2 linked regions of the Symmachiella macrocystis genome follow. The protein of the gene in region 2 interacts with the protein of the main gene of each other region in a pairwise test. Links are inferred from orthologs where the notes say so. Each region holds a gene or a part of one and is shown on either strand. Other genes may lie near its edges. The genes, in order: CA54_RS12405 and secA.

Region 1 (15,568 bases), on a different replicon or contig from region 2:
GGTCCAGAATCGGCCAGCAGATCGGAAAAAATCATCACCAAACTGCGATGCCGCAGCATCGCGGCGATCCGTTGCAGGTTTTTTGAAATCTCCGTCTGCCCTGTCGGCTGTAGTTTGGACAACAGCGCCAAGATGTTGCCCAACTGTGTCCGTTTGCTTTTCGCGGGGATCGAATGGCGGATTTTTTCGTCGAACGTGATCAATCCCACCGGATCTTGCTGGTGGATCATCAAGTACGCCAGCGCCGCTGCCAGACAGATGCTGTAGTCGAACTTGGTCAGTTCTTGCCGGTAGGTGTAGGCCATACTTTCAGACAGATCCATCACCAGATAACCGGTGAGGTTGGTTTCGGCCTGATATTTTTTGACGTAGTACCGATCGGTTTTGGCAAAGACCAGCCAGTCGATATCTTTGAGGTCGTCTCCTTGTGTGTAGCGGCGATGTTCGCTGAATTCGACGCTGAATCCGTGGTAAGGACTGGCGTGCAACCCATTGAAAAACCCCTCGACGATGAATCGCGCGCGCAAGTCCAACCGGGAGACGGTGCGGATGACTTCGGGCTTGAGGTATTTTTCAGTAGAAGACATAGAACGGTCTGTTTACGCCTTTTCGTATTTTGGCACGGTCGGTTCGGGGGTTTCAGCGACCAAGCGGCGGATGATGTCGTCGGTGGACATCCCCTCGGCCTGGGCTTGAAAGTTTGTCGAGATGCGGTGCCGCAGAACGGGGACGGCCACTTTGCGGATGTCATCCAACGAGACGCTCGGGCGTCCGTCCATGGCGGCCATGGCTCGCCCGCCGGCGATTAAATTTTGCCCGGCACGCGGACCGGCTCCCCAATCGACCAATTCCTGAACGAACTTGGGAGCGGACTCGTCACGCGGACGACTGGAGCGGACCAACTTGGCAACGTAGCTGATTGTCAACGGCGCGACTTCGATCATCTTAATCTGCTTTTGCAGATATTGAATCGAACGAGCGGAGAGAACTTTGCGGATCTCGGGCTGTTCGGCGCCGGTGGTGCTGTCGAGGATTTGTTCTTCTTCTTCGACGGTGGGGTAATCGACGATGATGTTGAACATGAAGCGGTCCAACTGCGCTTCGGGCAGCGGATAGGTCCCTTCCTGTTCGATCGGGTTTTGTGTGGCGATCACAAAAAACGGATCGGGCAGCGGATAGGTGGTTTGCCCAATCGTGACTTCATGTTCCTGCATCGCCTGCAACAGCGCTGCCTGAGTTTTAGGAGGCGTCCGGTTGATTTCATCCGCTAACAGAATATTGGTGAACACCGGACCTTCGACAAAACGGAAGTCGCGGCGGCCCGATTCTTGTTCGTCCAACACGTTGGTCCCGGTGATGTCTGAGGGCATCAGGTCGGGCGTGAATTGAATCCGTTTGAAGCGGACGTCGAGAATTTGCGATATCGTGCTGACGAGGAGCGTCTTCGCCAAACCGGGAACGCCAACCAGCAGGCAATGCCCGCCGGTGAAGATGGCGGCGAAGATCTGTTCGATCACCTCGTCCTGGCCGATGATCACTTTATGTAGTTCTTCGTGCATCACATCGCGATGCCGTTTGAACTTTTCCAAAAACTCGCCGAAGTCGCGGGGTTCTTTTGCCATGAGTGATCGCTGCTTGTTGGGAGTAGATGACCCGGAGGAATATCGCGGCCGCCAGCGCGGGGCGTGCTATGGATTCTAGGAAGGCCGCTCGCAGCGTTCAAGAAGGTTACGACCGTCAGCAGAAAATATCGGCAGGTTACAAACAACACAACGGGAGGGCGAAGCTCCTGCTGAGCCACGCTAGCACGTTTGACAGTAGGTGCGCCTAGGTATTGGGAATGATGTTTTCCGCCAGCGCGCGGCACGGTCTGAATCGCCTCATTCCGCTAAGAGAAAGGTGCTTCGCGACGCAGCCTACTTTTGGGGCACGACCGTCATCGTGTAGTAGCCGATTGCCGGCCAGAGGGGTTGGTTGGCGTCTGGGCCGATGCGGCCGCAGCTGACTTCGTAGACGAACTTTTTCTGCAGTGCGTCGACAGTCAATACGACTTCGCGTCCATCTTCGGAGACTTGGGCGCCGGTAACGGTCACTTTGTGGCGGCCTGATTCGGGAGTTGCGTAGCCACCCTCCCAGATGCGTGTGTAGGCCGAAATGGTGTAGTTTTCCGGATCGGCGGCAGCTTTGCGATTCACCGGAGCAGTGAAGGTCAACGTGAAGCCTTGCGGATTCGCGCGGAGTTCGCGAATGCCGAGTGGTAATTTTCCATTGGGTCGCAACCGCACGATGTCGCCGAGATTGTGTCCGCCCAACCATCCGCTGTCGTGAATGCTACCGATATAGATATCGCCATCGGGGCTGACGGCACCGCTGAGCGCGCCGGTGAAATTGGCGGTTGCGTCTTCGATATCCGTGCGGCTGAGCCGATAGGCGGCGCCTTGCAGAACGTCACCGACTTGTTGCGTCGTAAAGCGAATCAGCGCCCGTGTGTCGTATTCACAGCCAATGCCGTGACCGGCGAAGGGGCCGAAGACTTGAGGGTTTTTGACAAGTTCGGAGTTCAAAAAGAAGATGCCGTTCACGCTCCGCGTCCAGGGGTGCGGGAGTTGCACCGCCGGCCACATGGGGGGGGAATCGGGTGAGTCACGGTGCGGACTGGTCACGCCGTAACCGCGTCCCGGCACGAGGTGATTGATCTCATTAAAGGTGTTCTGCACTCCTTGTTGATCGGACATATAAATACGATCGGCTTGGTCGATCGCCAATCCGGTGGGATAACGCAGGTCATGCCCCAGCGGTTCGATTTTGCCCGACGGATCAATCCGCAACACTTTGCCGCGCCAGCGTGTATGTTCGGCGCGCCTTTTTTTTTGAGCGTAGTCACTGCCCAACCCCACGTACAGATTGCCGGACGAGTCTCGCACGATGCCGGTCGTCCAGTCGTGGTAATTGTCGTTGAATCCCCAACCGGTGGCGACGACTTCCCGCACATCCGCGCGGCCATCGCCGTCGGTGTCGCGCAGTCGTAGCAATTCTGGTTTGTGGGCCACGATCAAATCCGCTCCGTCGGCGATCACGCCGTAAGCGGCGGCAAGTCCTTCTTCGAAGAGCCGCAATTCATCCTCGATGCCGTCGCCATCGGTGTCCTCGGCGATATAAACATGCCCTTTTAGCGAGGTGAATACCATCTTTCCGTCCGGCGTCCAGGTGATCGCTGTCGGCATAATCGATCGCGACAACGGCAAACGTATTCCGTCATAGCCCGGCACCGAGGTGATTTTTTCGATGGGGAACTTCGAAGGCGTTGCGGGATTCTTGCCGAGTTCCTCCGGTTTCAGTTCGCACAGGTAGCGGAACGCCCCCAAGGCCGTATCGCCCGTTTTGTCAATCATGCTGCCTTGAGTTTTGCCATCGGCCGAAACGGACTCCCACGGCGTGGCCGATTCGTCTATGGCTTTGACCAGGGGATTACCAAAAGCAACCTCAGGCGTGCGATGCAATAAAACCGCTTGAAATCCCTCCGGGATACCACTCACGGAAATGCGGCGCTTCCAACCTGTTAGTTGAGATTGGTCTGGGGCCACGGCAGGGCGGATGTCTTCGGTGACGTGCAGTTGCCGGTCGTTGGGGAAATTCAAAACATATTCAAGCTGCACACCGTTGCTGTCAGTATGATAACTGACCAAGCGGCCATGCGTGCCTTGGGCACGGGTAGGCATCAACAACGCATCGCTTGCTGTGCCGTCGACGTGAAGTGCGATGTCGGGGGCGTTGGGTGTTCCTACGGCAATAGTCACACCGGCCGCGTCCCAAAACCAACTTTTGCCTTGTGTGCGTTGGCGGGCGAAGTCGCCCAGCCACCATTGGCGTAGCGAAAACGTATCGAGGTCGTAAAGCACGTTGTGCCGATTCGGTAGTCCCACGGCGAATGAGCGCGGCGTATAACCGCCGTCCGCTTTGTGATTCGTGAACACGTCACGAACAATGCGCGGGGGTTCGTCTGGGCGGACGACCAGATATTGTTCGACCACCGAGGGATTTGTCGGCACGGTGAAGTTGGGATCATTGAGTCCATCCCAGATCGCCGCCAATTGCCGATCGTGATTGCCGGCCAAAATTTTGGGAACCGGTTTGTCAAACGAAGGCATCTCCATACCCGGTACAATCCGCAGGGGCGAACGTGTCCACCGCAAAAAATACTCCCGCCGCATGCGCTGGCCCAACATCAGCAGATCAGACCCGCGCGTGCCCAGTGCGACGTTACGCGGTTCGAATTTGCCAAAGGCGTGGCAGGCAACGCAACTAAATCCTTTGCCGCCGACGAGTTCATGTCCGGCAATCAAGGCTTGTCTGCGCTCGGTCTCAGTGATGTTGGCCAGCGGCTCGGTGCTGATGTTTGGAATGCGATCATGACCGATTAAGAATTTCGTCAAGGCTTGTTTTTCGGCGTCGGTATGTTGAAATCGCGGCATGCGGACTTTGAGCCAAGGCAACCGTGGTTTCTTTTGTTCGCCGCTGACGGCCTCGGATAACGCATCGTCCTGCAACTTATCGCCGACCGCCGTCAGCGCCGGCGGAATGAGTGCTTCGCTTTGTCCCTGCAAGGTTTCATCGACCCGCGACATCTTTCCGGCAATGGCCACGATTCCTTTGCCCAGGTCGCGTTCATGGCAGTTCAAGCAATTCCGCTGCACCAACAATTGCCGTCCCTGTTCAAATTCTCCCACGGGAGTCCGCAGTTCGTTATGCGTTGCGACATAAGCGGCAATGTCTGCTGAATCGACGTGCGGATAAAATGGGCGGGAATGTTGGTCCGCGGGTTGTGCGGACAAACAAGACTTCGCCGATTTCATTGTCGCGGCGGACAACCTCGGAATGTTGGCGAGGTTTTCATCAACACCCGGGATGCGGTGGCAATTGGCGCAGCGGGCGGTGACAACCAATGCACGACCGGCCTTAATTGTTTGCGCCGAGTCCTGTTGTGATTTGCCTGGATCAGCCGATTGCTCAGTCGGCGTTAAATAGAGCGCCAATTGCGCGCGTTCTTCTTTCGACAATTTGACCACCGGCATGCGGTGATCTCGATTCAATTTTTCCGGGTGGGCCAACCAGGTGTAGATCCAATCGCGGCTTCTTTTTTTGCCAATCTGACTTAGGTCCCCACCGGTAAATTCTGAAGTCGTTCCGTACTCACCATGGGTATGGCAGGCGAGGCAACCGACGGAGCGCAGCAGAATTTCGCCTTCCCGGCGGGCGACGGTTTCGTCCTTGACTGCGGGCAGGTCCGTGGTGGCGACCGGATCGCCTTGTAGTAAAAATGCGGCGATGGTCTCGGCTTGTTTGCGGTCGAAACCAAATTGCGGCATGTTGGCATGCGGATCGTCGGCTGCAGCGCCGGATAATTGATCGATGATCCAAGCACGCGACAACCCGCCGGCAGCATGCGCTAAACTGGGAGCCGGGTTGCTGAGTTGTTCCTGTTTTCGGCGATGGCAGCGATTGCAGCGGTTAGCAGCAATAGCCGTTTGTCCCCGTTCAATTTGTTTCAGCTCGGCGGCAACATCATTGCGGTACAGGAAACGTGCCGGCAGTGGTTCGCGGTCGAAGCGGTCCGCGGACCAAAACAATTTGAGCTGACCGGCCTTTCCCGTTTTTTTGTACTGCACATCCAGTTCAAACTCACCGAAGTCGAATTCCAACGGCGGACCATTGATCCACCCCGGCTGTTGCTGCTTTCCAGAAAGCACTTCTTTTCCGTCGAGCGTGATCGTAACTTGACCTTGGACGTAGGCAAAGAACCGGTAAGTGCTCGGTTCCTGCAAAAGCAATCGCCCTTGCCACTTGGCTTGAAAGCGGCCAGCGGGCAAGCGAGGATCGGGGCTAGCGGTTCCCCAAGCGAACTCAATGTCCGGGTCAATACGGCGAATGTTTTTTTTACCGGATGAATAAACGGCGGACAGTCCGGGCAGATAATCCGCATCTTCTTCGTCTTCTTCCACCGCCGCAACCGGTGCGACAAACAATCCGAGCATCACAAGACAGAGCAAGCACATCAACGGGCGGGGCATTCAATCGACTCCGGTCGCGATTTTCCGGTCGCGATTTACAGTGGGGATTTCAAACGGTATGACACGCTTCAGGCGCCGTTTTCGATTATAGTATTTACTATTCTAACAGCGAGAACCATGGACAGGCTACCCGCACCAGCACGTTCGCATCGCTGACCCGGCGACCGGTCGTTGCAAAACGCTCCGCCGCGTCCGGGAGAGACTGATCTGTAAGCTGCCGAAACAAGCGCGACCGGGTTTTGCATCTGGTTCTAAATAGAAAAACCTAAATTCCATGAATGACGAGTCCTCGGCAAACGCATGGCAGGAATTGTTGAGCGAACATCGCGCGCAGCGCGAGGAGATCGCGCAAGGGGGCGGCGAAGCAGCCATTGTGCGGCAACACGAAAAAGGCCGCCTGACGGCTCGAGAGCGAATCGCCGGACTGATCGATCCCGGTAGCGAGTTTTTGGAAATCGGTCGCTGGGCGGCGTGGGGTATGTATGAACAGTGGGGCCCGGCGCCGGCGGCGAGCGTGATTTGCGGACTAGGGCGCGTTGAAGGACGGTCGTTTATGGTGATCGCCAACGACGCCACCGTCAAAGCAGGCGCCTTTTATCCCATGACGGCAAAAAAAGTGTTGCGCGCACAACGCATCGCGATGACCAATCGACTGCCGTTAATTTATCTGGTCGACTCCGCCGGTGTCCTGTTGCCGATGCAGGATGAAATTTTTCCCGACGAAGACGACTTCGGCCGCATCTTCCGCAACAACGCGGTCCTGTCCGCCATGGGCGTCACGCAGTTGGCCGCCATCATGGGGAACTGTGTTGCCGGAGGTGGGTATTTGCCGGTGCTGTGCGACAAATTGGTCATGACCGAAGGCTCGGGATTATATTTGGCTGGTCCGGCGCTCGTGCAAAGTTCTATCGGACAGACCGCTTCGCATGAAGAGTTAGGCGGCGCGGAGATGCATGCGGCCATCAGCGGCACGATTGATTTCCGTGAACCGGACGACGAAAGTTGTCTCGCCCGCCTGCGGGCATTAGCGGCGACGCTCCCACACGATGCGGTGAGCGACAATTTCACTCGGCAAGACCCGGTGCCCCCCGCCCGCGATCCCGCGGAGCTGACCGAGATCGTTACGCCCGATCCGCAGCGGCAATATGAGATCCGCGACGTGATCGACTGCATCGTCGATGCCGGCAGTTTTCAGGAATACAAAGCCGAGTACGGCAAAACGATGGTTTGTGGTTATGCGCGCATTGGGGGGCAGAACGTCGGGATCGTCTCGAACCAACATCATCCGGAAAAAACAGACAAGTCGGGTCTACAATTCGGCGGTGTGGTTTATCACGAAAGCGCGGACAAAGCGGCACGGTTTGTGATGGACTGCAATCAGACATGGTTGCCGATTGTGTTTTTGCAGGACGTCTATGGGTTTATGGTGGGCCGCGATTCGGAGCAAGCGGGCATCATCCGTGCGGGGGCCAAGTTGGTCAGCGCCATTTCTAACAGTCGCGTCCCCAAGCTGACCGTCGTGCTGGGCGGCAGTTATGGAGCGGGGAATTATGCACTGTGTGGCAAGGCGTTTGACCCGCGATTTATTTTTGCCTGGCCAACGGCGCATTACGCCGTAATGGGAGCCGGACAAGCAGCTTCGACGATTTTGCAAGTCAATATTGCCGCCCTGAAACGGCAAGGACAAATTCCTGATGCCGATGAAATGGAACGCTTGCGGCAGCGGATCGTCGATTCCTATGAAGAACAAACCGACATCCGTTACGCAGCAGCGCGGGGTTGGGTGGATGAGATCATCGAACCGGCCAACACGCGAGCCGTACTAATTGAATCACTGGCAATCGCCACCCGTCATGCCAATGACGAACCGTTCCGCACCGGCGTGTATCAGGTGTGAGCGGAAAAGGCATTTTTCCCAGAAGTATCACGAGTGAGCCCCCCAAATCGATAGAACGCCTTACAATTGCTCGCTCAAGAAATCGGGCATGCGTTGGATTTTTCCTTCGGCATCGACGCACCCCAACAGCGTTTCCGCTTCGCAGAGTAACACGTCATCGCGAAAGACCTGGTAGTTGTGAATCAACTTCGCCGGCGAGGAACGGATGAGCTGGGTCTTGACGGTCAGCATGTCATCGTAGCGCGCCGGGGCGCGATAGCGGACTTCCATTTTCACGACGACGATGAACAGACCTTGCTCCTCAACGGAGCGATAATTTCCCCCGGAGGCTCGCAGCAATTCCGTGCGGCCCATCTCGAAGAAGTTGAGATAGTTGGCGTGATGCAGGTAACCCATGGCGTCGGTTTCGCTATACCGGACGCGGACTTGGATTTCGTGTTCGCGGAGCATGTTATTTTTAGTGAGTATGGCGAAATGAATTAGCGGTCATCGTCCGGTGTGTCGCCGGTTTCCTCGGGAGGTTCTTCCTCGGTGGAATCGTCAGGCTGCAGCGGAAACATCGACTGGCGCGCGGTGAGGTCTAGGTTCGGGCCGTCACAGATAAAGGGGCGTCATAGGCCCGCCCATCGTTTTCCTCTTCACCCATTTCCAGTTTTTCCAGCGCGATTTGGTACAGTTGCACGCCGGCGGGAGTGGGGTATTTTCCGTCGATACAAGCTTGGCACAACGATTCTTTGGGAAAGCCGACGCAGCGGGAAATCGCTTCGATGGGCAGGTACTTTAAGCTGTCCGCTCCAAGCGTCTCGGCCATCGTGTCTTCAATTTCCGGCGTCAACGGGCCGTTGTCCATGAACTTCGGCGCGAACAACTCCGAAATCGTCGACATGTCGATTCCGTAAAAACAGGGGGCGATGATTGGCGGGCAAGCCACCCGCACGTGAACTTCGCTGGCTCCGCCCCGTTCCTTGAGTTGGGAGACCAGAACCTTCATGGTCGTCGAACGGACGATCGTATCTTCGACGAGCAGTACCTTTTTGCCGCGGAGAACTTCGGGCAGCGGCGTGTATTTGGTCTTTGCTTTGTCGGCGCGGTTGGCTCCCTCGATGAATGTCCGACCGACGTAGCGATTGCGAATCAGGCCTTCCAGACAGGGGACTTTCAATTGAAAGGCCAAACTATCGGCTGCCGCTTTGGCTGTGTCGGGAACCGGCACGACGATCGTGTCATCGTCGATCTCGAGAGTTTCCACCGCGGCCAATTCCTCGCCCAGCCGTTTGCGAGTGAGGTAGACACTTTGGTCATCCAGCGTACTGGCGACATTGGCGAAATAAATCCATTCGAAGAAACAGTGGGCCCGATTGGGGCTGGCGGTGAATTGTTGAATCGAAAACTCGCCATCGCGAATGATGACCGCTTCGCCCGGGTGTAGGCTTTTAATGCTCGATTCGCGAAATCCTAGATTGGCCAATGCGACCGATTCGCTGGCAGCGGCAAATAGCGGGCCTTCTTTCGCATAACACAGCGGGCGAATCCCTAAGGGGTCGCGGGCGACAAACATGTTGCCCAGTGCGTTGAGGTAGACGATGTTATAAGCGCCGTCGAAATGCAGACTCAGCTCCGTCAGCATCTCGATCATTTCTGGCCGGCGATCTCCCGAGAGTTGATGACAAATCATGTGCATCAAGACTTCGGTGTCAGTTTCGCGAGCGAGGTGGAAATCGTTCTCCGAGAGGATTTCATCCCGCAAGCGCGGATAGTTTGCCAACTGTCCGTTGAAAGCAAAGCTAAACCATTTTGGCTTTTCGATGTGATGCCGTTCGAAGGGCTGCGCGTAACTTTTGTCATCCTTGCCACACGTGGCATAGCGGACGTGTCCAATCGCAGCCCGTCCAGCGTACTTCCGCATCAGGGATCGGTAGCTATCCTGATGGTTTAAGTGGAAGACTTCGGTCACCGTGCCCACGTCTTTGTGGGTATCGATGAGTTGATTGCGGTGCGGATTGAAGGTCGTCATCCCCGCCGCCAATTGGCCGCGATTTTGGATGTCGAGCAGCAACCGCGGAATCAAATTGGATGTATGTTCCACACCTTGAGGCGGGGCGAGCGGGCTAACGCCACGGTCGGGAAGGTGGTAAACCGCGGCAACGCCGCACTCGTGATTCAACTCGGCCATCGGTGATTCGGCATTCACTTAGGGATGCGAGGGTGGGGCGAGGAAAGCAAGTGCGTCTTTATGCTTCCTTAATACTTTGGCATCATACTCAACCAGCCGCCATGAACCAACCAACAAACGAATGATTTCTCGGCACAGGCGGTGGAAATGACCGCAAAGTCGATCAAGTTGCCGTAAACCGAGCCATGCGGTAAATTCGAGGTTTCCTAAATTACATTGGATGGAAACCGCGACATGGTCAATTTGGTTCGCCGCGAGGTGATTGAAACCGCCCGCACGTTGGTCGTCAAAGTCGGGACGAGCGTCCTGTCCCGCGAGGACGATACGCTCAATCTCGAGCGACTGAGTGCTTTGAGCGAAGAAATCCAGCGCGTTCGTGAAACCGGTCGGCGGGTTGTCTTGGTCTCCAGCGGTGCGGTCGGCGCCGGCATGGGCTTGCTCGGTTTGCGACAGCGGCCCCGCAATTTGCCGCATCTGCAGGCTGCTGCTGCCGTCGGACAAGCCCACTTGATCCGGCATTATGACGATTGTCTGAAAAAACATGGCTGTCATGCGGCCCAACTGCTGCTCAATGCAGACGATTTCGATAACCGCTCACGATATCTCAATGTCCGCAATACGATTTTGACGTTATTCGAAAACGGCGCGGTCCCCATCGTCAACGAGAACGATACCGTGAGCGTCGACGAAATCGCTTTTGGTGACAACGATCGATTGGCCGCATTGGTCACAAATCTGATGCATTCGCCGTTGCTTGTCATCTTGTCGACCGTGGACGGTCTCATGGATGGTCCTCCGGATGATCCGAAATCAAAGACGATTCCGTTGGTCAAAGAATGGGATGACAAACTGCTGCAATTGGCGACCGCCGACCGCAGCAAACGCGGGACCGGCGGAATGCGCACCAAACTCAGCGCGGTTAAGATGGCGACAGCCGTGGGAGAGAACGTCATTGTGGCGAACGGGACGCAGTCGGGCACACTGATGAAAGTCTTAGCGGGCGAGGAAACCGGGACGTTGTTCCTAGCGCAGGGAGCGTCCGTTCCGGCTTGGAAACGGTGGATTGGATATTCCAAGCCCCCCAAGGGAAAGCTGATTCTGGATGCTGGAGCGCGGACAGCCGTTGAGCGGGATGGCCGTTCGTTGTTGGCCATCGGAATCGTCGGAGTCGAGGGACAGGTGGAAAAAGGGGACGTGGTTGCGTTGATTGATGCGAAGGGAAACGAATTCGCTCGCGGCTTGACGAACTACAGCACAGCGGAGATTCGCCGATTGGCAGGCAAAAGGAGCGAAGAAATCGCCCAGTTGTACGAATCACTTCCATATGTAGAAATTGTTCACCGCGACAATTTGATTGTTACGGTATAACGTTCACTGAGAAGCAACGTGGGGGCAATTTACACACCGTGGGAGGAGCATTGTCTCACAGGGAATGCAGTTTTTCCCTACTCTTCCGACTTCGACATCGCTAGAATTGCGGTTTACACCCTGTTTTATTGGATTCTTGTTTTATTGGAATCGAATCGAGCAGGGTGTCGGCTGAGCGCAGATGGCTTTCCGAGGCAGGAATTTCGGTCGCCGTGCGCAGGTGTTGATTCGCGAAGTTGATATTTTGCAGCCTTGATACTCGGAAACCGGGTAGAGTAGGCTTGGTAAACACCCTGCGGTGGGTTCGATTGAATTGCTGGGGCGCTTTGAGTTTCATTCTCGTCAGACCATGTTATTTTGTAGGCTTTGCGACTTAGCCGCATCCCAGGTGACTTGCAGCGATCCTGATCCGGGCCTAAGGTTCGAGACGTCTCCCCGTACATCCATTTTTTGCGACGGTGTAACTGAATTTGAAAGCCATCATCAGCGACATTCATGGAAACCTGGAAGCCCTCGAGGCCGTACTCGCGGACATCAAAGGTTTGGGAATCGACGAAATCTATTGCCTGGGTGATGTGGTCGGTTACGGCCCCAATCCGCGTGAATGCGTCGATTTGGTGATGAAATCGTGCAAGATGTGCTTGCTGGGAAACCACGATCAAGGGGCACTGTTTGATCCTGAGGGGTTTAACGCCGGTGCCGAGCGGGCGATCTTTTGGACACGCTCGGTCTTGGAATCGGGTGATTCGGCCGGCAACGAACGCCGTTGGGAGTTCCTGGGAGAATTGCCACGCATGCACAACGAGGGCGACTTTAAGTTTGTGCACGGGTCCGCTCGCAACCCGCTCAATGAATATGTTTTTCCCGAAGACATTTATAACCAGCTCAAAATGGAGCGGATCTTCGGGTTGATTCAGCAGTATTGTTTTCAAGGACACACACACGTTCCCGGCGTCTTCACCGAAAACCTCAATTTCTTCAGCCCGTCGGAAATCAATCATGAATATGAATTGACCGGCGGCAAATTGATGGTCAATGTCGGCTCTGTGGGACAGCCACGCGATGGCGACCCCCGCGCTTGTTATGTTGTGTTGGAAAACGAACCCGCGTCCGACGCCAATGCCGAAGCGGCCGCCGAGACCGACGTGGAGTCGGCCACTCCCGCTCCTCCGGCCAAACTGACATATCGCCGCGTTGATTATGGTTTTGAAGACACGGCGGCAAAAATTTACGACATCCCCGATCTCGATAACTTCCTGGGGGATCGCCTCCGCGACGGCCGGTAAACAATGGAAAATAATCAACGCTTTTGGATTTTTATGGTCGCTGCGTCAGCGATCTATTTGGGGTGGATGTGGTTCAATCCCCCTGCGGGACAAAACCCTGCAGCCAATAAACCGGCCGCGAATGCTGAGGTTGCCGAGAAGGATCCGCAACCAGCCGCGGTGGCGGATCAGGACCCTGACGCGCCACCGGCGGATGCTGCCGCAGACGATAAGAATGCCGATGATAAGGCAGTTGTTGCGGAAGCTGCCGGAGACGAAGCCGCCCCGGAAGATGGCGACAAGCAGGAAGAACCGGCAGTTGCTGACCTTAAAATCCCAGAGTTTCTGAACCAGACAGTCCTGATCGGATCCGACAATCCCGAAACCGGATTTCGCATGGCTGTGACGATCGATACCCGCGGCGCGGCTATCGAATATGTGGAACTCAATGATCCGCGGTATCGCAATCTTAAGAATCGCCAAGCCCCATTGAAGGTTGTCGGCAGTAGCGATCAGGCGGACCACGATAAGTTGCGCAAAGAACAACGGCAACAGGACCAGCTGGTTCTCAAAGTCCAATCGATCTTCCGCAAAAATTGTTACAAATGTCACGCCAAGCCCGCACCGGCGGGTGGCTTTCGGATTGATTCCCGCAATGGTTTGTTCGCCGGCAGTGATACCGGCGCGCCGATTGTGCCCGGCGACCCCAGTCACAGTTTGGTCGTGCAGGCCATCCGGCAGGAAAACGAGCATTTCAAAATGCCCCCCGAGGGGAAGAAGCTCTCAGACAAAGACATCAACGACATTGTGCGTTGGGTCGAGATCGGTGCACCCATGCTGACACCGATGACGTTGCAGGTCACGGTGCCGCAAATTGAAGACCAATTCGCCGAGGCAATCGAATCGCTGAATTCGGTGAATTGGGAGTTGGTGGAGAAGGCAAAGGATGACTCAAAGGCGGTCTTTCGCATCACTTCGCCCGATGGCCGATTCGAATTGACCAAGACCTATCAGGTGAACAAGGCCAAAGGTGACAAACCGGAAGACGAAGTCGACGCTTACGTCCTAGATTTTGATTTCAGCATCAAGAACCTGTCCCAAGAAGCGCAGAGCGTGAATTATGTTCTGCAAGGTCCGGTGGGCGTCCCGTTGGAAAGTGTGGTAGGAGCCCGCAAGTTTCGCGATGTGCAATTCGCATTTCTTAACCGCGAAGACAAGGCCTTTCATTCCGACTCACTTTCGGCCCAGGAAATTGCCGAAGGAGAAACGAGTCTGTGGGAGCAACCGATTTTAAAATACATCGGTGTCGATGCGCAATACTTCGCCGCCTTCCTGCAGCCCGCCAACGAACCGACGGTGGAAGATTCTTATTTCCGCAACTATACGCCAGTCGCCAGCGGCACCATCGACAAGGAGCATCCCGAGCGGACCGACATTAGCGTGTCGATCACCTCCAATGACGCGGACTTGAAGCCGGGTGAATCGCTGACGCACGAGTACGAACTCTTTGCAGGACCAAAGCGGAAAGAATTGCTGGAGCCGCACGGCGCCGAGACAATTATGGATCTGGGCTGGTTCGGAGCCATCGCCAAGGTGATGCTATGGTTGCTGGACAAGTTCTATGCGGTGATTCCCAACTATGGTGTGGCGATCATCTTGCTCACGGTCATGGTTCGCTTGTGCATGTTTCCCCTCTCCCGTAAGCAGGCGCTGGGCGCCGCGAAGATGCAGGAGATCAAACCGGAAATCGATGCGCTGAAAAAGAAGTACGGCGACGACCGGGAAAAAATGGGCCGCGCCCAGATGGAGTTGTTCCGCAAACACAAATACAACCCCTTTAGCGGTTGTCTGGTGTTGTTCATTCAGATGCCGGTCTTTTTCGGTCTGTACACCGCGTTGCGGAGCAGCGTGAATTTGCGGATGGCTCACTTTTTGTGGATCGACAACCTCGCCGCCCCGGATGCGCTTTTTCCCTTGGGCTTCGAATTACCCTTTAGTTTGGGTGATACGTTCAATCTGCTACCGATCATCACGATTGTGTTGTTTATCGTCCAACAGAAATTATTCATGCCGCCGCCAACCGATGAGCAATCGGCCATGCAGGCCAAGATGATGAAGTACATGATGATCTTCATGGGATTCATGTTCTACAACGTACCGGCCGGACTGTGCGTGTATTTCATCTCGTCCAGCTTGTGGGGCATCGCCGAACGCAAATTGCTGCCGAAGGTCCAAAAACATTCCAGCGGAGGTTCGGACGATGGTGGCGGCGGTTCGAAAGGCGATAAGGGTGGTGGCTCAAAAGGTGATGGATCCCCCACGCCAGGGGCGAGTCCCAAAGCAACACCCAAATTGGGAGCTGCTAAGAAGAAATCACGACCGCGTCGCTAACCGGCCCGCCTGGAAACAGGGTGCCCCTAACGGCTTGCCCGCCAGTGCAAAGCATACATCCGGCAAAGCACAGTGCTGGAGCACCCGGCAGCGGAATTCGACGCGACAGCCAACGTAAGCTTCGGCTATGCCATTCGATTTGCACGATACAATCGCCGCGCTCTCTTCGCCGCCCGGTCCGGCGCAGCGAGGGATCGTCCGCATCAGTGGATCCGCTATTCGCGATGCGTTGAACGGATTGTTTCGCCCGGATGATCCGCCGTTATGGGAAACCGCGCGCCTGCCGCAAAGGCATCCCGGTTCGTTTTGGTTAGCCGATATTCAGCGATGGATGTCGGTCGATATTTTCCTGTGGCCAACGCAGCGTAGTTACACCGGGCAACCGATGGCCGAAGTGCACACCTGC
Region 2 (16,704 bases):
GTGCCAGCGCTGCGAAGAAACGAGGGCGCGGGGCGGGATCGCTCAGTAAGGTGATCAATGCGCTGCGGGCGGAGGTGTTGTCTTTGGTGTCACCAATCGTCTTTGCCGCCTGGGCGCGGACTTCCGCATCGTCGTCGCTCAGCAGCGCGACCAAGGTCGCGAACGCCGGCTTGAGGTGTTTGACGCGGAGGATCTGGCCGAGTCCCCAAATCGCGTGCAGCCGCGCGAGGCGTTTGGCGGGGTTTTGTGCGACAGTGGTGAAAACGGAAACTGCTTCTGCGGCGGGACGCGCTGCCAACTCGAATTGTGCGGCTTGGCGAATTCGCTGATTGGGATGGCCGAGCAGCGTTTGTAACTCTTCATTGGATCGCGACGACATGCCGGCGCGGGTGAGGGCGAGGACCTCCGCCACGATCGGCTCGGCGCGGGTTTTGGGGTCGAAGACTTTATAGATGCGGCCTTTGCCGGTTTTTTCCCAGCCATTGACCCAGTTGAGCAGATACAGATTTCCGTCGTCGCCGAATTCGACATCGGACGTTAATAGTTGCCAGAGGAACTTGTGTTCGTCGGCGATTTTGTAGGACGCTCCGTCCGGTTCGACTGCGAATGAACGCACTCCGCTGATGGCTGTTGAACCACGAAAGTCGGAGAGGAAGAAGTGGCCGTTATATCGCTGCGGCAGACCTGTGCCGGGATAATAGGTCAGTCCGGATGGTCCATCGGCCAGATTCACCAGTGGTGGCAGATGGTAGGCGGCTTGTCCGTCGAATTTTGGGTGCCACAGTTTTTCCGCGTTCCAGGGTCCGCGCGACGTGGGGGAGGTGATGAATTGAAATCCAATCCGCCAACCGCTGTCGCCCCCTTCGACGATATAGACCAGCCGCGCTTTATCGCCGGAGTCGGAATTGTTATCGACCGTGAACAGGTTTCCAAAATCATCGAATGCCAATTCTTGCGGATTGCGCAGGCCGCTGGCGAAGACCTCTAAGTTTGAACCGTCCGGCTCACAACGGAGGACTGTGCCGGTGTCGGGATAAAACAGATGCCGCCCCTCGGTCTGAATGTTGATGCCGCGGTCGCCGATACTGAAGTACAATCGACCATCGGGACCGAAGCGTAATCCGTGCAGGTCGTGCCCTAAAAATCCAACGTGAATGCCGTATCCGGTGTGCAGTGATTCCCGGACATCCGCGCGGCCATCGCCGTCGGTGTCCTCCAATTGCCACAGGTCGGGCAGACAGGCGTACCAAAGTTTGCCGTCGCGGGCGAGGACACCGGCGCCGATGCCTACGGCGCGGTCGTTGAATCCGTCGGCAAAGACCGTGGCTTTGTCGGCACGTCCGTCGCCATCGCTATCGACGATCATCCGCACGCGGTCATGTTCTAGGCCGTAGCTGTCGAAGACCTCGGGGGAGAAATGTTTTTTATACATCGCCACGCGATCCGCGACGGTGCGGCAGGCGAGGTCGTCGTCGAGCCAATACATGTGTCCACGCGTGTCGGTCACGCCGGCGTGATGCCGGAAGGTTTCGGCGACGAAAAATCGTCCCTGTTCGTCGATGCAAAACGCGACCGGATTGGCCAACAGTGGTTCAGCGGCGAATAGTTCGACGCGGAATCCTGCGGGGATCTCCATGCCCTCAATCGCCGCGGCCCCTGCGTTGGACGCTTTGGCTACGGGCGGATCATAAATCTCACCGGTGCTTGGCTCGGCTGCGGTGAGGAAGTAAGAGTTTGCCGTAACAAGCAGAACAGCGAGTATCAGACGGGAAAAGTGATGCATGATGGATACGCAAGAATAATTCGTGTTGTTGATAGGGATTCAGATCGGTGAATAGACGAAAATAGCATTCGCCCCTGGATTTTTGAGGGGCCTGGCATCTAGCGCACCGGGAGGCATTACGTGATCAGTTCGTTGGTCACGTTGCCGGACGGGACGAGGCGATGCGGGCGGCCGAGCAGGTCGTAAATCATGCGATTGTGTTGCACGCCCAGCAGTCGATAGATCGTGGCAATGATGTCGCCGGGAATGAGCGGCGCGCGGGAGGGAAACGCACCGGTCGCGTCGCTGGCGCCATGCACATAACCGCGGCGGAATCCGCCACCGGCCATGAGTACGGAATAGCAATAGTTCCAATGGTCGCGGCCGGCATTTGCGTTGACCTTGGGAGAACGACCGAAATCGCCCAAGACGGCTACGATGGTTCGGTCTAACATGCCGCGTTGTTTGAGGTCGTCCAACAGGCTGGCATAGGCGGCGTCGAATTGGGGCAGCAGCGTGTTTTTTAGTTTGCCGAAGTTGTTGCCGTGCGTGTCCCAGGTGGCATTGGCATCGGGCGCCCAGGAGAGGGTGACCATCCGCGTTCCAGCTTCGAGCAGACGTCGCGCGAGCAAGACGCTTTGTCCGTAGATGTTGCGTCCGTAGGAGTCGCGGACCGCGGCGGGTTCGTCGGCGATTTGAAAGGCGGCTTGTGTTGCCTTCGAGGACAGCAGGTCAAACGCCTTTTGTTGGAAGTCGTTCATGCCGATCACACCGCGGTCGTTGACGGTTTTCCCGACCGTGTCGTCCAAGCGTCGGAACAGATCGCGGCGGGAATCGAGACGTGTGTTGGAAACGTCGGCCAATAATGTCAATTCGGGAATCGAGAAGTTCTTCTGATTGGGGTCCTTGAGTACGAACAGCGGGTCATAACCGCGACCGATGAAGCCGCCGAAAAATCCGGGCTGTGGCGGACCTTTGGCTCCTTCCTTGGTGATGTAGGGCAAGGTGACTTGCGGCACAATGGAACGATCCGAGGGCCGCAGCATGGCCATCACTGAGCCGGGGGCGGGGTAGTCGTCCGGTTTGGCGCCGCCTCCAATTTCGCCGCGATCATGTCCGGTGAGCGAGCAATAGACGGCCGCCGCATGGGCATTGTTCACGCTGTGGTGCATGGACCGCACCAAGGTTGCTTCGTGCATCCACTGTGCGGAGCGGGGGAGCATATTGCTGAATTGTACGTCCGGTACGCTGGTGGCGATGGGAGAGAACTCACCGCGAATTCCCTCTGCTTGATCCGGCTTCATGTCCCACATGTCGAGATGGCTGGGGCCGCCGTTTAAGAAAATGAGGATGCAGGCATCGGCTTGGGGGGGAATGTCGACGCTCTCCGCTTCGGCTTGCAATAATCGCGGTAGCGACAGCCCCGCCATTCCCAGTCCGCCGATTTGCAACAAATGCCGCCGCGAGACAACCGGCGTACAGCCTCCGCCGATCGAGGGAGCAATTTTTTGCGACTTCGCCATGAAGAGTCCTTGGGCAATCCAGCGTCGATAGAGGACGAGAACAAATCTAAGTTTGATTATACGTGTCGATCGAACCTGGCACAATCGGACCCCGCGGCCAATCCGAGAGTCACGTCGTCATTCGTAGCGGTGAATGACACGCATCAGCGCCTAATAAAAACCGAGACCGCCTGGTCGACGCGACACGCGGTCCGTCATACAATGTTGCCTGCGACCATTTCTTGCACGGAATCAGCATTTCGTGATTCCGCATTCGTGCTGGAGAGACAACGATGAGTTATACAGTGACACTCCTTCCCGGGGACGGTATTGGGCCGGAGGTGACCGCGGCTGCCCGGACTGTGATCGAGGCGACCGGCTTTACCATCGATTGGGATGTGCAGGAAGCGGGCGGCGATGTGATCGAGAAGTACGGCACGGCCTTGCCCGAACCGGCGCTGGACTCGATTCGTCGTAACGGCGTCGCTCTGAAAGGTCCGATTACGACGCCGGTGGGGAAGGGGTTCTCGTCGGTGAATGTGAAGCTCCGCAAAGAACTGAAGCTGTATGCGAACTATCGCCCCGCCAAAACGATGCCGGGTGTCAAATCGCGGTATGACAATGTCGATTTGATTGTAATCCGCGAAAACACCGAAGGGCTCTACAGCGGATTGGAGCACGAGGTGATTCCCGGGGTGATCGAAAGTTTGCGGGTGATCACCTATGAAGCTTCGGAACGGATCGTGCGGTTCGCATTCGAGACCGCTCGGCAATACGGCCGCAAAAAAGTGACCGTGGTCCATAAGGCTAACATTCTCAAGCTGAGCGATGGGTTGTTTTTGGATGTGGCACGGGTCGTGGCGAAGGATTATCACGAAATCGAATTGGAGGAATACATCGTCGACGCGACGGCTATGCGGCTGGTTATGCGGCCGGAGAGTTTTGATGTGTTGGTAATGGAGAATCTGTTTGGCGATATCATTTCGGACCTGACCAGCGGTCTGGTGGGTGGGTTGGGTGTTGCCCCGAGCGCGAACATTGGGACCCACTGCGCTGTCTTTGAAGCGGTTCATGGCTCGGCCCCGGACATCGCCGGCCAAGGCATCGCGAATCCGACGGCGCTGATATTGAGTGGGGCATTGATGCTGCGGCATCTACGGCAGCTGGAAGCGGCCGCCAATATCGAACATGCGGTGCATACGGTTTTGGCCGAGGGCAAGACGATCACGGGCGACTTAGGCGGTAACGCGACGACCTCCGAATACGCCGCTGCAGTGGCAGCAGTTGTCGAGCGTTTGCAAGACGAGGCGTAGGGTCGGTTTCACCGGCCGTTATCGTTTGGGCGGCCTGACGAGTCGTGTTTAAAAAGCACAATTGCGTGTCGAACCCGCATTCCTCCGGCACAACTGGACCCACGAAAACATAGATCCGGAGCAGCTCATGGTCGTTTTTGACGTGTCAGTGAATGGAACTCACAAATACACTGCCGGCATCGGCGATGCAGGGGCTTTACAGGCGACGGTGCATCACATACATCTGCAAGATCACGGTACGACATTTGTCGAGCAAATTTACGCGGATGTGCTCGGCGTGCATAAGGTCGGCGAAATGCGCCGATGGCAGAAGTTGCCCCTACAGGTCGGGGATGAAGTTGTTATCAAAATCACTGAGCGCGACGACTGTGATCCCGCTGTCGACACGGAAAAGTTTTCTGTCGAAGATGGTGATGGCATGAGCTTCGACCCTGAACCGTAACGTATGCGGCGAATGCAGTAGAAGTAGGGCCGGTTTCACCGGCCATTCCCGGTTGGGCGTTCTGAAGAATAGCTGTCCCATTCTGCAACTATACTTCGAACCCGCTATTGTCCGGTACAGCCGGACCTACTTGATCAGCGATGGAAATCGTGTCGACTTTAGTGGTCATTCCAGGTCACGGTCCTCTTCAGCGGCGCCATAGAACCACTAATGCCGTTAATACCCGTTGAGATTACATCCGATCTGTGATCAGACTTTGGCTCACTGGGTGTCGCTGCAGAATCTCGGCTGATACTTGCTTAGAGGGCAACGGATCAAGCGGTTGATGTTGTCGGGCCCTTTAATTTCCAGAGTGGGAGAAATGAGCTGTGAAACGACACGCCAAGACTTCGCGGAATCTGCGCATGCGTCGAGTGAGCCTAGTGGTCTGCATCGCCATAGTGCTTACGCTCACGATCAACATACGCGTTCAAGCCGATTTGCCAGGACAGCTTGGCAAAGGCCTGGGCGGGGCGGGCAAGAAGCTTGATCGGAATGCGATTCGCGCGGAAATTGAGAAGGCGCGGCGGGAAATGGAAAAGAAGCAGCGCGAAATGGAAAAGTCGCGCTCAAAAAATAGTCGTCGTCGCTCCACGAGGAATCGGTCCACGCGAAGTCGATTGACACGCAAACGGTCGACCTCCCGAGTCAGCACAGCAGGACCAGCGTTTGGTTATCGCGTCGCGACCGGGCAGAAATTTGCGTACTCCGTCCAATTGGCCTGGAGGGTGGGTGGCGTGGAGAAACGGATCGTGGGGCAACCGCTGTACCAAGTGCGATATCGAAATGGGAGCAAATCGACCATGCTGGTCGTCGGACGATTTCGGCACTTGCGCAAAAAAACTGATGAGGAAAACTTTCGGCATCTCGCGCGGCAAGATTATTGGCTCCAGTCGGTGCAGAATCTGGAATCGAAAAATCTGGGGGCAGGGGGACATCCGGCGGTCGGCGACGTGGATTTGCCCTATCTGATGGATGAATTCGTGACCCTTCGCCAGCTTGTGATACCGCATCTGCCTTATGCCGAAGACGGCAAGGAAGGCAAGAGTGAGAATGCCGTACTGACGCACTCTGCGGATGGGCCGACAATCTGGCGCGGGTTCACAGGGTCAGGAAGCCAAGGCAAATCGTTCTCGTCAGTCACCGCCAAACCGTTGGGAGGTTCGAGTGTGCAACTCAACATACGACGAGGCTTTGAAAACAAAGCGGACAACTTCTCCGCAGTTTACTCGTCTAGCGGAATTTTTGATAAGTCGCGTGGATTGATGGCCAGTCTACGGGGGACGTATACGCTTGTCGAAGGTGGCAAGAAGTTGACGGTGTCCATCAATGTCCAGCGGCTTTCCGGCGAAGGGTTAGCGAAAGCCAAAACGACAGCGCAACAAGACATGCAAGAGATGCCCAACGCCGCCTTGCCGGTGGAAGCGATGCGCAAGCCGCTGGCTTCGACTTATCGCGAATCCTATTCCGCAAATCGCATGCCTCGTCAGGGTGCTGCGGTTGGTTATTTTGATGAATCGATGAATCAACACTTCCGGGCGATCTATTTAGGACAGCGCTCGGACGGGGAGGCCAAAATCCAATTCTCTGGCAGCCGGGAGATTCGCTATGTGCGTCCCTCGAAAATGAAACAGCTGGGAACCGGGAAATAGGACTTTGGCTATTTCACAGCGGCGCTAGGCATTTCGCAGCGGCTATTCGCCGTCGACCTCCAGTGCTTTCTTAAGCGCGTTGCCAACGGCGCCGGCGTTGGTGGCGAGGATTTTGCCTTCGCGGCCGATGAGAATGTATTTGGGGAAACCGGTCACGCCGTAGGCGGCAGCGATTTTTGATTTGTCGCCGATGCGCTATGCAGGCTATCGGAAATGGCTAAACGGCCGCGTTGCGTTCCAGGGACTCGACCACGCGCGAAAACTCGGCATCGCTGCGGCTAAGTAATTGCAGCAATCGGGCGAGCGTTAAGACGGCGTCGCAGGTGGGAGAGGATTCCCGGAACCAGTAGCGCCCCGACGTAGCGCTGCCGCCGTAGACCGCTGAATTGTCGGTCATGGTGCGTGACATCGACTCGGACGTTGCGTTGCAGGCAATCGCGCCGGGGACTTGTGCGGCAACGGATTCCTCCTCAACAACCGGTTCCCCGGGATGTTGCGTTTGCATATAGCGGAGGAGCAAGCGGGTGATGTCGAGCGGCGCTATGATTTCGCCCCGTTCGTCCAAAACATGGCAGGTGCGGGCATCGTCTTCGATGAGCAAGCCCAGGTGCGCGCGGTGTAATCGGACTTCGTCGGCGAGCAATTCATAGTCGGCATCCCCGGCCGCCAGCGGACCGCGTTGCCGTAGCGATGTCTTGGTGAAGAACAATTCGCAGGGGAGTTTTTCAAAGGTGCGGGTGAGCAGGTCTCCGACCAAGTCGCTACAGCAACCGCAGACGACTTTTAGTGGTCGCAGCGCGTGAAAATGTTTTCCCAGTGCGGCTTCGTAAGGGAGGGCCGCATGAAACGCACGCAGTTGTCCGGCTTGACGGCTCGGTCGCGGGTTGGGACCGTCGGCCAATTGTTCGATCTCGTTTAACTTCGTCCCGGTAGAGATGGGGACGGCGCCGGCGGCTTCAAACTCCAATCCGGTCCAGACAGGGCTGCAGCCTGCTCCGGTGACGAAGACGCCCGCAGTGGCTTGCATGTGATTGACGGCAAATGAAAAACAGGGCCGCGTTACTTGGCCGACGTCGATCACGCGGCAGCTCATTGTTCGCAGGGCGCGCACCACGCCGACAGCAATATCGGGCGAACTGGGCCGCTCGTCGAATCCCACCACCACCATCGGTCCGAGTCTCACCGAAGAGATGTCCATCGGTGCGTGCAGACCTTCGCGGGCTTTGAGCGGTGAGCTGCGCCACAACAATCCCGCCAACCCCGCCGCATAGGCCGCCGCGCGTTCGCGGTTGAGTTCGTTTAAGTAAATTCCGCGAACCCCTTCGTCGGTGAGCAAGCTGGCACGTTGGACGCGGTTTTCCGTTTCTTTGAGATGTACGACGGTTCGCGGCGGGATTTGTCCCGTATCGTGACGATGCACGCATTCGCGACAAGCGGGATAAAACGCCGACAGCCGCGCCAGATGCACCGATTGTGAAATCAATCCCCGTTCGCCGGGGCATTGGTATTTCGTGGTTGGCTCGGTTGTGGGCATCGGAGTCGCTGTCTTATAGTCTGGGATACTGCTGGGAACGCCAGGAACTGTAGGCGAAACGAAAATCAGCGGTCAAGAAGGATTTTTCACCGAGAGGGAATTGTCACAGCAATATGTCCAACGCACACCGCATGCATCTCAAAGGTCCGTGGCAATATCGCTTGCATGATAGCGACAGCGAATCGAACGTGCCGGCCGTTGAAGGCCGCATTAAATTGCCGGCCAGTTGGCAAGATTGTTTCGCCGATTATCGGGGAGGAGTCCGGTACGAACGTCATTTCAATTGCCCGACCAACCTCGATCCGCACGAGCGGGTGTATGTGATTTTTGAAGAAATCGGCGGGGATGCGGTCGTCCACTTGAATGACACGCAGTTGGGCACAGCGGGGGGCGGCCCAGCGGGGCCGTTTGAGTTTGAAATCAAATCGCTGTTGCAGCCGCGAAATTTATTGACCGTCGACGTGACCTTCCATGGTGGGAACGAACAACCGGGGGGCTTGTGGGCTGCGGTGGCCTTGGAAATCCGTGGTGGGTGATCGATTGACCCAGTGTGTTGGCCGACGGTCGGTTTCGCGATTTGCGAAATCTTGTGTGTGGCCTTCAGCTATCGCAATCTATGTCGACCCATTTCCCAGGGCTAGGGTGTGAATTGGCCGTTGGCCAAAAAAAATGCGTCTGACGAACCATGCTGGCCGGTGAGTTAGGCGGCTGCTTCGATGGATTGATTTTGCTCGGTGTGCGCGAAGTAACCAATGGCGATTGGGGCGTCTTGATTGTCGTGTGCCGGGCGGGTCAGTTCGATGCGGGCGCCGTGCGGGAAGACAGCGGCGACTTTGATACGGACTTCGTCGCCGTCGACCGTTTCGCATTCAATTTGCGGCGAGACGGGCAGGGGGGGGCAAAAGGTGAGGTGCACGTTGGCACGGTTTTGTCCTGCGGCGAATTTGGCGATCGTTACCCCTTCTACGGTGACGCTCCCATCGTCGGCGTCGCTACGTGTCATCCATTGTGAAACTTCAGGGGCGTGCCACGGCATTTCTTCGTTCTCCGTTTCGATGGGGCCTGCGGTGGAAATCGTTCCTGCGAGTCGTGCTTCGAGTTGGGTATCGATGTCGTTGTCGGCGACGATAGGTTCGGTTTTGGTGTCCAGGATTTTGGGGACGGCTACTTCACGGGTGTTTTGCTGTCGGTGTCGAAACGTTGTTTCCAACGCGAACACTGTGACCACGCTCACGCAGACGACGGTGGCTGAGAACCACCAGGCGCTGGCGGCACTATCGGGGATCACGATCAGCAGCACCATGAGAGGAAAGAGTGTTAGAAACGCCGGTAAGGCGCCCCACAACCAGTGCTCGCCGCGAAAATCGAGTTGATGGAACAACGCATTAGAGCCGAGCCCTACGACCGTTAACAGCACGGCTGTCGCGCAGACCACTGCAGTGGGGGGGCCGGCGGAAAATGCGCCGGCTAACCAGCGGGCGAAGACGGTTAAGGCAATCAAATTGAGCCCGCACCAGAACGTGCCAGCCACGGCTGACTTCCAAGTCAGCCATCGCTCGCGTCCGTCGATCAACTGTCCGATAAACGCGCCCATCCCTCGCCTCCGTGGTTGTGGATGTGGAAGTTGTCAAACGCGGCAACTGGCCGTTGTGCTGGCCAGAATTCAATTGGGTACTGCTTCAGCACTGATCCTATCAGTCGCTTGATTTGCACTGGCGGGCAAGCCGCCAGTGGCACCCTCTTTCAACAAACTCTTATGCGCTCGCGGCGCTCTTTAGGTCAGCGGCTTTGTTGGTGGCTTCCCAGGTGAAGTCAGGATCGTTGCGTCCGAAGTGTCCGCCGGCGGCTGTTTTGCGGAAGATCGGTCGTCGCAGGTCGAGGTATTCAATGATGCCTTTGGGGGTGAGCGGAAAGAGTTCGCGAACAGCGGCGACAATTTTTTCCTCAGGCACAGTGTTGGTTCCGCCGGTTTCGACATGCACGCTGACCGGATCGGCGACGCCGATGGCGTAGGCCAATTGCACTTCGCACTCTTTGGCCAAACCGGCTGCGACCACATTTTTGGCGACGTGCCGTGCCATATAGGCGGCGCTGCGGTCGACCTTGGTGGAGTCTTTTCCGCTGAACGCGCCACCACCGTGTCGTCCCCAACCGCCGTAGGTGTCGACGATGATTTTGCGGCCCGTCAATCCGGTATCGCCGTGCGGCCCGCCGACTACGAAACGTCCGGTCGGGTTGATGTGGTATTGCGGCGTTTTTTCCATCAACTCCGCCGGGATTTCCTTGGCGATGATTTCGGAAATGACGAAGTCGCTGATTTCATTTTGTTCGACGCTGTCGGCATGTTGCGTGGAAACGACCACTGCGCTGCAGCGGACCGGGCGGCTGCCGTCGTATTCGATTGTGACTTGGCTTTTGCTATCGGGCCGCAACCAATCCACGGTTCCGTCGTTGCGGGCCTGGGTGAGGCGATTCAAAATTCGGTGTGACAGCGCGATGGGCAGCGGCATCAATTCGGGGGTTTGATCGCAGGCGTAGCCGAACATCAACCCTTGGTCGCCGGCTCCGTCGCGGTCCACGCCTTGGGCAATGTCGCCGCTTTGGCTGTGCAGTGCCAAGAAGATCCGGCACGATTCCGCATCGAAGCCAATGTCGGTGTCGGTATAGCCAATATCGCGGCAGACGTTGCGGACGATTTCTTCGTGGTGAATGTTCGCATTGGAGGTCACTTCGCCCGACAGGACGACTAAGTCGGTCGTGCAGAGTGTTTCGCAAGCCACGCGCGAAGCGGGATCCTGCTCGAGCAGGGCGTCCAGGATGCCGTCGGAGATTTGGTCGGAGACTTTGTCCGGGTGTCCGTTGCTGACCGATTCACTGGTAAATAAGTAGTTGGCCATGCGGCACTCCGTAACAAAAAGCGTTGTGGTGAATTATTTGGGGGAAGTGGGAAAGTTCAGTGACCGAGTCGAGCATTGCTCAATCAAGCCGAATTGGAGCCACTGATTATCAATGAACTGACCCGCGGATCGTTTTCTTGTCTGAGCCAACGTATCGTCAGATATCGAGGGCATAGAAAGTTGGCCGATTGTAGGGAACTTTTGCAATGGCAACAACTGACCCTGGTGAAAGGGGGACTGGTGATAAGGGGAATTAAGCTGCCCGCTTGCCGGATGAGGCTTCGCAGGATGCCGTTTTCGGCAAGACCTGGGATATCAAAGCAACGGTTCGGGCGGTGGCTCCTTGTTGGGCTAAGACCAATTGTTGAGCGCGGCGACCCATCTCCAGTCGCGTGGAACTGGATTGCAGCAGCGCTTGGATGCGCGTCGTCAATTCTTCTGCATTGTGGACAACCGCAGCGGCGTCGTTTTTCAGCAAAATCTCCACAACATCACGGAAATTGCGAGTGTTGGGGCCGAACAGGACCGCTGCCCCGTAGCCGGCCGGTTCGATCATGTTTTGCCCGCCGCGTTTGGTCAGGCTGCCGCCGACGAAGGCAATATCGGCCAAGCCCCAACAAGCGGAAAGCTCGCCCAGTGTGTCTAATAAAAGTACCGGAGGCCCGTTGGCGGAATCGCCGCCAGTCGAATCGCCACTGGTTACAGTACTGCGGCGAGTCAACGCGAAGCCTTGCGATTGGACCAAGCGGGCGACCTCTTCGAATCGTTCCTTGTGTCGTGGAACCAGGATCAACCGCAGCTTGGGAACGCTCTTGCGAATTTCCCGATAGGCTGCCAAGGCATAGTCCTCTTCGGGCGATTGGGTGCTTCCGGCGATAAACATCGGTGCGTCGTTGGCAATCGCAAAGGCGCGGCGGATTTCGGTGGTTTGGGGATTGTGGCGATCGGTTTCGACGGCATCGAATTTGATGGAGCCGGTCACGTGCACGCGTTCAGGCGGCGCACCGAGTGCACGCATCCGCTGGGCATAGATTTCGTTTTGAATGGCAAATGTGTGTACGCTTTCCAGGAGACCCCGCACGAGGTAACGAAAGCGGGTATAGCCGCGGAAACTGCTTGCGCTCAAGCGGCCGTTGATCAAAATTACCGGGACGTTTGTGCGATCGGTTTCCAGAATCAAATTCGGCCAAATTTCCAATTCGACCAACACCACTGCCACAGGGCGGAGTCGTCGGATGGCCCGTCGGACAGACCAGGTGAAATCGAATGGAAAGTAGCAGACCGTGTCGTCGGGGAATGACTTGTCAGCGACGTCGCGGCCGGTGACGGTTGTTGTGGTGATCACGAAGTGGTAATCGGGAAGTTGCTCGCGCAGAGCGGCGACGACCGGGCGGAGTTGCATGACTTCGCCCACACTGACGGCATGCAGCCACAGACAGGGCTTGTTGTCCTTGGGTTGGGGCACGCAGCCCAACAAGCGTTCATTCCAGCCGACGCAGTATTTGCCTTGAGTCAGCATCCGCCACAGGACGATGGGCGAGATGATGACCAGCATCGTCAAATACGTGAGATTCAGCGACCAACTTTTCAGGTGATTCAGCAGCCAACCTGGCACGGGGCATCCTTTCCCGATGGTGGAGCGAATTGATTGTTTGGCAAATCTCCCCGGGAAAGCCGAGGAGGGGGAGCCGTTTGTTATTTGTGCATGCAACAGTTTTTGAATTTTTTGCCGCTGCCACAGGGGCAGGGTTCATTGCGGCCGACACGTTTTCCGTGGTTGCGAATTGGTTCGATGGCTGTTTGTTCCGAGCCGGCATTTTGGCCGGGACTGGTGTCCGCCTCCGGTGTGGGGGCCGACTCATGAACCGTCGAAGAGACCTTCCACAGTGAGCCGAGGAATTCCGGATTCGCCTCTTCCAACCGAAAAATGGCGTCCGTCACGCGGTCGGCGACGCTGGTCCACATGGTTTCAAAGGCCCGCATACCTTGTTTTTTGTACTCGACTTTGGGGTCCTTCTGGGCATAACTTTGCAGTCCGATGCCCGACCGCAAGTGGTCCATGTAGTACAGATGGTCTTTCCAAGCGGTGTCGAGCACTTCCAAAATCAGCGCTCGTTCGGCTTGGCTGAGTTCGGGGCGATATCGTTCGTCGATTTTGCCTTGTACGTCCCGGCGGGCATCGCTGCGCGGCAGAGTTTGTAATTGCGAGGCGTCGAGTTCCGCATGCAGTTTTTCCTGCGTCCACTGTGAGAGTTTCTCCAGTGGTTGGATATTTTCCGGCGGATGATCGGGAGCGTCATCGTCGTCGCCGTATGCTTCCTTGAGAATTTCGTCCGCTTCTTCGAGCAATTCGCCGTTGCGATAAAATCCGCGGCTGGCGGTGTTGAGGACCTCGACGACTTCGTCCCGGGATTTGCTCTTGATGTCTTCAAAGTCGAGCTTCGACTCGAACCGTTCGTTGGCCCAACTGATCAAGCCTTCGCGGTCGGGGCGGTCGTTCGATCCGCGTCCGGCGAGGAATTTGTTGATTCCCAGGGTGACGGGGAAGTTGATTTCTTTTTCGTGGTAGAGCGTTTCTAGTTTTTCTAGAATCACGTCGATTGCGTCGGGAATCTCGATCTCTTTGAACGTTTCGGGATCCATACGCAGGCTGAACCGATGTTCCAGCCAGCCCGCCAGTGAGCGTTGGCTCCAATCATCGGAGAGAAAATCCTTCAGCGGCGTGAGGTCGAATCGTTCGATGGCCTCATGGGCCCGTTTGAGTAGATATTCGAACAGGTCATCGCGGCCGACCTTGCGCAATTCGCGGTCGTTGGTATTCAATCCATAACGGGCATTGGCCCATTTGGAAATTGTCAGCCAGTTCCATTCCCGTTTGTCTTCAGCATCGTCGGGCAGGTTCTCTTCGATTTGATCTTGAATGAGTACTTCCGATTGCCGTTGGGCTTGATCGGTCACGTAGCTTTCGAAATCATCCAAGTTCATCTGTTTGACGTCGCGGAAGTCGAGATCGACGCCCAACTCCTGACCGGCCCAGACCACAGCGGTTTGGTGTCCGTAGGCGGGGTCAAGAATTTCTGCTGTCATGCTGCGGACTTGGTCGGCGACCATCTCCATGATCAGTTCGCGGCAATTTCCCCCGTCGAGGATATGTTGGCGATATCCATAGACGCGTTTGCGTTGCTCGTCCATGACTTCGTCATATTCGAGCAGGTTTTTACGCACTTCGAAGTTGTATTCTTCGCGTTTTTTCTGAGCGCCTTCGACTCGCTTGCTGACCATGCGGCTCTCGATGGCTTCGCCTTCTTGCATCCCTAAACGGGTCAAAATGTCCTTGACCCAATCGCCGGCGAAGATCCGCATCAGATCGTCTTCCAACGACAGGAAAAAGCGGCTCGACCCGCGGTCCCCTTGGCGACCGCTCCGTCCGCGTAACTGCAGGTCAATCCGCCGGGCTTCGTGGCGTTCGGTGCCGATCACGTGCAGGCCGCCCAATTCGGAGACCTTCTTGCCCTCATCGGCCATGCCTTCGCGTTGGGCGATTTCCTTGGCGACCTCTTCAAATTCCGCTTTTGGAACATCTAGTCGTGACTCATATTTGTGCTTGAGCACTTCCCAGGCCATCGCCTCGGAGTTTCCTCCCAGGATGATGTCCGTTCCACGACCGGCCATGTTGGTGGCGATTGTCACGCCGCTGAGACGACCCGCCTGGGCGATGATGTCCGCTTCACGACCGTGTTGTTTGGCGTTGAGGACTTCGTGCTTCACGCCATATTTGCCGAGCTGCCTGCTGAGGAGTTCTGACTTCTCGATCGAGGTTGTGCCGACCAGAATCGGTCGTCCCGTCTGGTGCACTTCGCGGATTTCCTCGCCGATGGCGTGGTATTTTTCCTGATCGGTGCGGTAGATCATATCGGGCGAATTGATCCGCTGCATGGGGCGGTTCGTCGGAATCGCCACGACATCCAGCTTGTAGATTTTCCAGAATTCGCCCGCTTCGGTCATGGCCGTTCCGGTCATGCCGCCGAGTTTGTCGTATAGCTTGAAAAAGTTTTGCAGCGTGATCGTGGCCAACGTCTGGTTTTCTTCCTTGATCTTCACCCCTTCTTTGGCTTCGACCGCTTGGTGCAGACCGTCGCTCCAGTTCCGTCCCGGCATCAGGCGCCCGGTGAACTCGTCGACGATGACCACTTCGTCTTCCTGCACCACGTAATTCGTGTCCCGTTTGTACAGGAAGTGTGCCTTGAGCGCGTTGTCGATCAAGTGCGGCCATTCCATATTGCCGGTCGTGTAAAAGCTTTCGACGCCGGCTAATTCTTCAGCCTTGCGAACTCCCTCGTCGGTCAGATGCGCCGAGTGTTCTTTTTCCTTGACCTCAAAGTGCTCACCCTTTTTCAATTGAGCGGCGATGCGGTTGGCTTTGGCGTATTTGGTGACGTCGTCATAAGCCGGGCCGGAGATGATCAACGGCGTCCGGGCTTCGTCGATCAAAATGTTGTCGACTTCGTCAATCACGGCGAATTGCAGCGGGCCTTGCACCTGCAGCTTCTTCGTCGGTTTCATGTTATCGCGGAGGTAGTCGAAGCCAAATTCGTTGTTGGTTCCGTAGGTGATATCACAGGCATAGGCGGGTTGCCGTTCGTGCGGGTCCATGCCCCCTTGGATGGCGCTGACGGTCAGTCCGAGTCCTTGGTACAACGGCGCCATCCATTCCATGTCGCGCAGCGCCAGGTAATCGTTGACGGTGATCACGTGGACGTGACCGGCGACCGCGTTGAGCGAAACCGCCAATGTTGCCACGAGCGTTTTTCCTTCACCAGTGACCATTTCGGCGATGTTGCCGTTGTGCAGAACGTAACCGCCGATCATCTGGACGTCGTAGTGCCGCATCTTCAGGATGCGGATGCCCACTTCGCGGACACGGGCGAACATCTCGGGCAACAGATCATCGAGTGTTTCTCCCGTCGCCATCCGTGCGCGGAAGTCGATCGCCGTTTGCCGGAGTTGCTCGTCAGACAATTTTTGGACTTCTGGTTCCAGACTGTTGATCGTGTCCAACAAGGAACCAGGGACGATCGTGGTTTCCTCGCCGCGGCGGTCAAAGCCGAGTCGACGCATTTGTCGATCGTTGGAGGAACCAAATAGCCGGGTATATAAACCCAGGAACCATCCGATGAAGCTACTGACGGACTCACCGATTTTGTCTAAAAATTCCATAGCTCTGCCTATCAAGCCGCGTTGACGCGACCCCCGTGTCTCGGAAAGTGCGAGCAAACCCATCGCGCTGCCAGCGCGAACAAATCACGCCGGGAAACGCTAAATTCTTGTAAATTCTCTGCAGCGCGAAGTTTATATCTTGCCGCTCGCAGGGTCAATGCCGTCACTGGCGGCCAAAATTCGCCGTGATGCTGTCCGGCAGGAACATTGGATTTTGAAACGCGGATCCCTAGAATGATAGGCACTTGGGAAGCATCTCAAAACGTGGCCCTGGCCCATGGCAGAGGGCCTTTAAGTACTCGTTCCCTCCAGGGCACCGACATGTCTGAAGCGGAAAAATACCAAA

The links.
Region 1: the proteins of secA (region 2) and CA54_RS12405 interact in binary tests that used the Escherichia coli proteins (3 or more experiments, as listed by UniProt). The link is inferred for Symmachiella macrocystis from one-to-one orthologs.

The regions. Positions count from the first base shown.
Region 1 is NZ_SJPP01000001.1:3,216,380-3,231,947, forward strand. Bases 6,721-9,610 are described here. They hold CA54_RS12405 (acyl-CoA thioesterase), read right to left. Parts: upstream 8,416-9,610; coding sequence 8,026-8,415; downstream 6,721-8,025. Other genes in these bases: CA54_RS12400 (acyl-CoA carboxylase subunit beta), read left to right, coding at 6,721-7,965; CA54_RS12410 (amidophosphoribosyltransferase), read right to left, coding at 8,546-9,610. Also shown: CA54_RS12385 (DUF58 domain-containing protein), read right to left, coding at 1-587; CA54_RS12390 (AAA family ATPase), read right to left, coding at 600-1,622; CA54_RS12395 (DUF7133 domain-containing protein), read right to left, coding at 1,917-6,068; more of CA54_RS12400, read left to right, coding at 6,343-6,720; more of CA54_RS12410, read right to left, coding at 9,611-10,138; proB (glutamate 5-kinase), read left to right, coding at 10,373-11,506; CA54_RS12420 (metallophosphoesterase family protein), read left to right, coding at 11,977-12,792; CA54_RS12425 (YidC/Oxa1 family insertase periplasmic-domain containing protein), read left to right, coding at 12,796-15,162; CA54_RS12430 (tRNA modification GTPase), read left to right, coding at 15,290-15,568.
Region 2 is NZ_SJPP01000002.1:962,227-978,930, reverse strand. Bases 12,637-16,662 are described here. They hold secA (preprotein translocase subunit SecA), read right to left. Parts: upstream 16,359-16,662; coding sequence 12,837-16,358; downstream 12,637-12,836. Other genes in these bases: CA54_RS21770 (3-deoxy-D-manno-octulosonic acid transferase), read right to left, coding at 12,637-12,756. Outside these bases: CA54_RS21815 (PVC-type heme-binding CxxCH protein), read right to left, coding at 1-1,783; CA54_RS21810 (DUF1501 domain-containing protein), read right to left, coding at 1,900-3,285; CA54_RS21805 (isocitrate/isopropylmalate dehydrogenase family protein), read left to right, coding at 3,558-4,577; CA54_RS21800 (hypothetical protein), read left to right, coding at 4,705-5,019; CA54_RS21795 (hypothetical protein), read left to right, coding at 5,424-6,710; CA54_RS21790 (hypothetical protein), read right to left, coding at 6,928-8,244; CA54_RS21785 (hypothetical protein), read left to right, coding at 8,358-8,780; CA54_RS21780 (hypothetical protein), read right to left, coding at 8,945-9,838; metK (methionine adenosyltransferase), read right to left, coding at 9,999-11,141; more of CA54_RS21770, read right to left, coding at 11,395-12,636; CA54_RS21760 (sulfite oxidase-like oxidoreductase), read left to right, coding at 16,680-16,704. UniProt on the Escherichia coli protein: Required for protein export, interacts with the SecYEG preprotein conducting channel.